Linked DNA regions of Pseudophaeobacter arcticus DSM 23566. The protein of the gene in region 1 interacts with the protein of each later gene in a pairwise test. Links are inferred from orthologs where the notes say so. Each region holds a gene or a part of one and is shown in the gene's direction. Other genes may lie near its edges. The genes, in order: ARCT_RS0118145 and ftsZ.

Region 1 (3,113 bases):
ACAAGTATTAGCGCGCGCCAGCTTAGCGCAGCGCCGCAAAAAGCGCGTCCAGGCGGGCGCATTCGGCCTCGGTGCCGAAGGGTGTATTGACCACAAACATGCCAGAGCCAATCATCCGGTGCCCTTCGCGCGCCGGTGGAAACCGCACCTCGTGGCGCAGGGCGCCGGGCAGATTTTGATTTTCCAGCGCCCGCAGCATGGGTCCATGGGCGCCATCCTTCAGGATCGGATACCACAGGGCAATAATGCCGACGTTCCATTTGCGATGCAGATTGGCGATGATGCCGGGGATGCGGCCATAGTCGCTTTTGATTTCATAGCTTGGATCAATCAACAACACACCGCGCCGGGGGGTGGGTGGCGCCAGCGACTGCGCCAGTTCAAACCCATCCTGCAGATGCACCCTGGCCCGCCCCCGTGGCAGCGCCTGACGCAGGGCCTCGTGCTCGCCGGGATGCAGCTCGGCAAAATGCAGGCTGTCCTGAGGGCGCAGCAAGGTCGAGGCAATCAGCGGGGAGCCGGGATAGGCCATATCGCCATGCGCCGCCTGACAGGCCGCCAGCGCCCGGCGCAGCGGATGCTCGGCTGGCAACAACCCATCGCTCAGAATGCGATCAATGCCCGCTGCCGCCTCACCGGTTTTGACCGCCTCTGGCGCGTCCAGATGGTACAGACCCCGCCCGGCGTGGGTCTCGATATAGCTGACCGGTTTGTCCTTGCGGGTGAGGTAGGACAGAATCATCGCAAGCAGCGCATGTTTCTGCACATCGGCCAGATTTCCGGCATGATAGATATGTTGATATGATAGCATATCACCGACTTTAGCGTGAATTTGCCCCATACGAAACCTCGAAAGAAACCCGGCACGATCTCGACCCCTGCCTGCCAGGCGGGATCTATCCCCGTCGCCCTGCCCCCGGCAAAGCACAAGCCCGATGCCCAGAATATCGCCTGGGCCGGCGAAAAGGCGCTAGTTGACCGTAAAACGCCCTTTCGCGGCAGGGCTGCGCTGGTATAAGACCATGATCTGCGACCCTCGCAGAGTCGCCCCACGCTGCAGTTCAATAGGATCATATTTTATATGGCGCTTTTCGGAAATCTTGGCGGTTTGTTCACCACGGACATGGCTATCGACCTCGGCACCGCAAATACGCTGGTCTATGTCAAAGGCCGCGGCGTGATCCTCTCGGAACCCTCTGTGGTGGCCTATCACATCAAAGACGGCGTCAAAAAGGTACTGGCGGTTGGCGAAGACGCCAAGCTGATGCTGGGCCGGACCCCCGGCAGCATCCAGGCGATCCGCCCCATGCGCGAAGGGGTGATTGCCGATTTTGACACTGCCGAAGAAATGATCAAACATTTCATTCGCAAGGTGCACAAACGCTCGCCGTTCTCCCGCAAGCCAAAGATCATCGTCTGTGTGCCCCACGGCGCCACCCCGGTTGAGAAACGCGCCATTCGCACCTCGGTGCTGTCGGCTGGTGCCGGACGCGCCGGCCTGATCGCCGAACCGATTGCCGCCGCCATTGGCGCTGGCATGCCGATCACCGACCCGACCGGCAACATGGTTGTTGATATCGGCGGCGGCACAACCGAGGTTGCGGTTCTGTCGCTGGGCGATATCGTCTACGCCCGCTCGGTGCGTGTGGGCGGTGACCGCATGGACGAAGCCATCATCTCTTACCTGCGCCGCCAGCAAAACCTGCTGATCGGTGAGGCCACCGCCGAACGGATCAAGACCTCTATCGGCACCGCCCGGATGCCCGACGATGGCCGTGGTCAGTCGATGCAGATCCGGGGGCGCGACCTGCTGAACGGCGTGCCAAAAGAAATCGAAATCAGCCAGGCCCAGGTCGCCGAGGCCCTGGCCGAACCGGTGCAGCAGATCTGCGAAGCGGTGATGACTGCGCTGGAAACAACACCGCCGGATCTGGCGGCTGACATCGTGGACCGGGGCGTCATGCTGACCGGTGGTGGCGCGCTGCTGGGGGATCTGGATCTCGCCCTGCGCGAACAGACCGGGCTGGCCGTCTCGATTGCGGATGAATGTCTGAACTGTGTGGCACTTGGCACCGGCAAGGCGCTGGAGTTCGAAAAACAGCTGCGCCACGCCATCGACTACGACAGCTAAGCCATAACCTGCCCTGCCCCCGCTGAAGCAGGGGGCAGTGACAGGTGTCGGAAAGGAGCCCCTTGGCCAAAGACCGCTCCCAGCGCGAAGACTATACAACCCCGCTGCGCCGCCTTCTGGTCGTAGTGGCCTGTCTCTGTCTGGCCGCGCTGTTTCTGGTCTGGCGGATCGACAGCCCAAGGGTGGAACGGTTTCGCGCACAGCTGATTGACGCGGTTGTGCCCAATATGGACTGGGCCATGGTGCCGGTCACTGGCGCCATCAACCTGTTCCGGGACTTCCAAAGCTACCAACGTCTGGCCGAGCAAAACCGCGAGCTGCGCTCGGAGCTGCGCCAGATGCGGGCCTGGAAAGAGGCCGCCCTGCAGCTGGAGCAGGAAAACGCCCGGTTGCTGGATCTGAACAATGTGCGGCTTGATCCAAAACTCACCTTCATTACCGGCGTGGTCATGGCTGACAGCGGCTCGCCGTTTCGCCAGTCGGTGATTTTGAACGTAGGCGCCCGCGACGGCATTCAGGATGGTTGGGCCACCATGGATGGCATCGGCCTGGTTGGGCGCATTTCCGGCACTGGCCGCAATACGGCCAGGGTGGTGCTGCTGACCGATGCGGCCAGCGCCGTTCCGGTCACCATCCAGCCCTCGGGACAGACAGCGCTGGTGACCGGCGACAACAGCACGGCGCCGCTGCTCACCTTTTTGGAAAACGCCGATCTGGTGCGCCCCGGCGACCGGGTAATCACCTCTGGTGATGGCGATGTCTTTCCTGCCGGTCTGCTTGTCGGGCAGGCAACGCTGGATCGCAGTGGCCGCATGCGGGTGCGGCTATCGGCAGACTATGAACGCCTGGAGTTCCTGCGGGTCCTGCGCCATCATGGCACCCAGGTCATCCGCGATCCCGGCGGGCTGATCGTCCCGGCCCCCGGCGCCAATACCCCCAGATCCCGTCCCGGCGATCTTGAACTGGGGACCGACACTCCTAC
Region 2 (3,277 bases), 1.9 Mb from region 1 along the record:
GACACTGGCGACTGGGAACATGACCGCCGCACAGTTAGTCGCGCTGAACTGATTGGCATCATGCGGCCACGGGTTGAGGAAATTCTCGAAGAGGTGCGCACGCGGCTTGATGCCGCCGGATTCGAATACCTTCCAAGCCAGCAAATCGTTCTCACCGGCGGCTCCAGTCAGATCTTGGGGCTCGACGGTTTGGCCACGCGCATTCTGGGCCAACAGGTTCGGCTGGGTCGGCCATTGCGGGTCCACGGCCTGCCGCAGTCCGCCACCGGACCGGGGTTTGCCGCCGCCGTTGGGTTGAGCCTGTTTGCCGCCCACCCGCAGGATGAGTGGTGGGATTTTGAAACGCCCGTAGACCGCTATCCGGCCCGCTCTATCAGCCGGGCGGTGCGCTGGTTCCGGGACAATTGGTAACAGCACTGAAAAAATATCCCCAGCCTGTGGAAAACCTGGACTGAGCCAGGTGACAGGGCTGGGAAAACCGGATAACAAAGATATAACAGTCGCAAAAAGTGACGCAAAACTGCCGAGCAGAAGGCAACCGCTCAAAATTGAATCTGCGACCCCGGTGGTATCTCCGCTGGGGCTGGTCGCATTGTGTCGGGTCAGGTGGTGTTCTACCAAATCTGCCCGCATGAGCGGAGAATTGCGGATTTTTCTCTGAGATGGGCCATATTTTGTGGCAGATTACGTTTTTTGGGATGACGAGACTCCGCCTTCACGGTAGGATTAAGGCGGAAAAACAGGAATAGCCCTTGCGGGAGGGCTGAGAAACAGGCGGAAAGAGCATGACATTGAACCTTTCGATGCCCGGGCAGGAAGAACTGGCCCCTAAGATCACCGTGTTTGGTGTTGGTGGCGCAGGCGGCAATGCGGTCAACAATATGATCGCAAAAGAGCTGGAAGGTGTCGACTTTGTCGTCGCCAATACCGATGCTCAGGCGCTCCAACAAAACGCGGCAAAAAGCCGGATCCAGCTGGGCGTAAAAGTCACCGAAGGGCTCGGCGCTGGTGCGCGGCCTTCTGTGGGCTCTGCCTCGGCAGAAGAAAGTATCGAGCAGATCGTTGATCACCTGGCGGGAGCACATATGTGCTTTATCACCGCAGGCATGGGCGGAGGCACCGGGACAGGTGCCGCGCCGATCATCGCACAGGCGGCCCGTGAACTGGGTGTTCTGACGGTTGGTGTTGTCACCAAGCCGTTCCAGTTTGAAGGCAACAAGCGGATGAAGCAGGCCGAGGAGGGCGTCGAAGCCCTGCAAAAGGTCGTGGATACGCTGATCATCATTCCCAACCAGAACCTGTTCCGGCTGGCCAATGAAAAGACCACCTTCACCGAGGCCTTCTCGATGGCGGATGACGTTCTGTATCAGGGCGTCAAAGGGGTGACCGACCTGATGGTGCGTCCCGGCCTGATCAACCTCGACTTTGCCGATGTGCGCGCCGTGATGGACGAAATGGGCAAGGCGATGATGGGCACCGGCGAGGCCGAGGGCGAAGATCGCGCCGTGCAGGCGGCTGAAAAAGCCATCGCCAACCCGCTGCTGGATGAAATCAGCCTGCGGGGAGCCAAGGGTGTTCTCATCAACATCACCGGCGCCCATGACTTGACCCTGTTTGAACTGGACGAAGCCGCCAATCGCATCCGCGAAGAGGTGGACCCCGAGGCCAATATCATCGTCGGCTCGACCCTGGATACCGCCATGGAAGGCCGGATGCGTGTTTCCGTCGTGGCAACTGGTATCGACGCGACCGAAGTGATGACAGAGGTGCCGGTACCGCGTCGTCCAATGTCGGCACCGCTGAAAAAAACCGTCACCGTCGAACAGGCCCGTTCGGCCCCGCTGGAACTGAACACCCCGGTTGAGCAACCTCAGGTTGCGGTGGCTGAGGCTGCTCCGGCGGCGCAAGAACCCTCTCTGTTCGAAAGCCTTGACGTGCAGCAGGTTGCTGCGCAGGAGCAGGCCGAAGACATTTTTGAAGAGGTTGTAGAAACTGGTCAGGACGGGCTGCCACAGCCAGCCTATCAGCCGCAGGTTCCGGCTTTCCAGCCACAGATCGATGCGGTTGACGAGCAGCCCGGTGCCTCCTTTGTGGCGCCCAAAGCGCCGGCTCCCGGTACGCCTTCGGCGGATGCCATCGTGCGCCTGCAGGCTGCAGCCGCCCGTGCACAGGGGCAGCAGCGGCCCATGGCACAATCGGCTCCGATGCAGGCGGCTCCGACCCAGCAACCGCAGTATCGCCCTGCTGCGGCTTCTCACGACGCTGAACCACAGTCAGAGCAGCGCCGGTTTGGTCTCAACTCGCTGATCCACCGGATGACCGGCAGCGCCGCTGAAACGCAGGCCGCAAAGCCGCAGCCCGTGCGCCAGCAACCCCCGGTTCAGCAGCAGGCTGCAGCTCCACAACCGCAGCCGGTTCAGCAACAAGAGAGCGATGCCGAGCAGGATCGTATCGAAATTCCGGCTTTCCTGCGCCGTCAAGCAAATTAACCTTTCACTAATCTTATTTGAAGGGCCGCCTTTGGGCGGCCCTTTTTCGTTTTAAACCAATGCATTATGCGGTTCTGAGCAGTGTTTTGCCGATCTGTTACAGGGATGTTTCAAACCGTTACAAAGATTGAGTTGTGGCTTTTTTGTGAAATCCTTACCTGTCTTACCAACACGGCGCGTGTCGCCGGACATAGTGATCAGGAGCACAAGGTGCAAAATACGCTTAAAGCATCAGTGACATTTGAAGGTGTTGGTCTGCATTCCGGTCAATCGGCACGTCTGGTAATCAATCCGGCGCCAGCGGGACACGGCATCGTTTTCAAACGCACTGACATCGCTTTGGGTAACACTATTGTTCCGGCTCTTTGGGATTATGTTGAACGCACAGCCCTGTGCACGCGGCTGATCAATTCTGCGGGTGTCACGATTTCCACCGTTGAACATGTGATGGCCGCCTTGGCCGGTTGTGGTGTCCACAACGCGCTGATCGAAATTGACGGCCCCGAAGTTCCAATCCTGGACGGCTCCTCTGCCGAGTTTGTGCGCGGTATCATGGGGCAGGGCATTCATCGTCTTGCCACCCCTGTAACGGCTATTCAGGTTCTTAAACCAATCACCGTCGAGAATGACGGCGCCAGCGCCACGCTGCTGCCCTGTGATCGCCTGATGATTGAATTCCATATCGACTTTGACGAACAGGCCATCGGGCGTCAAAGCCGTGTTCTGGACCTGCGCAATGGTGCCTTTGTGCGTGAGCTTTGTGATAGCCGCACCTTCTGCCGTCGCGT

What was found.
Region 2: the proteins of ARCT_RS0118145 (region 1) and ftsZ interact in binary tests that used the Escherichia coli proteins (3 or more experiments, as listed by UniProt). The link is inferred for Pseudophaeobacter arcticus DSM 23566 from one-to-one orthologs.

Annotation. Positions count from the first base shown.
Region 1 is NZ_KI421507.1:2,867,747-2,870,859, forward strand. What follows is about bases 313-3,106. They hold ARCT_RS0118145 (rod shape-determining protein), read left to right. Parts: upstream 313-1,081; coding sequence 1,082-2,131; downstream 2,132-3,106. Other genes in these bases: ARCT_RS0118140 (23S rRNA (adenine(2030)-N(6))-methyltransferase RlmJ), read right to left, coding at 313-811; mreC (rod shape-determining protein MreC), read left to right, coding at 2,194-3,106. In the rest of the region: more of ARCT_RS0118140, read right to left, coding at 23-312; more of mreC, read left to right, coding at 3,107-3,113. UniProt on the Escherichia coli protein: Forms membrane-associated dynamic filaments that are essential for cell shape determination. Acts by regulating cell wall synthesis and cell elongation, and thus cell shape.
Region 2 is NZ_KI421507.1:959,447-962,723, forward strand. The notes cover bases 180-3,137. They hold ftsZ (cell division protein FtsZ), read left to right. Parts: upstream 180-785; coding sequence 786-2,489; downstream 2,490-3,137. Other genes in these bases: ftsA (cell division protein FtsA), read left to right, coding at 180-411; lpxC (UDP-3-O-acyl-N-acetylglucosamine deacetylase), read left to right, coding at 2,700-3,137. In the rest of the region: more of ftsA, read left to right, coding at 1-179; more of lpxC, read left to right, coding at 3,138-3,277. UniProt on the Escherichia coli protein: Essential cell division protein that forms a contractile ring structure (Z ring) at the future cell division site. The regulation of the ring assembly controls the timing and the location of cell division.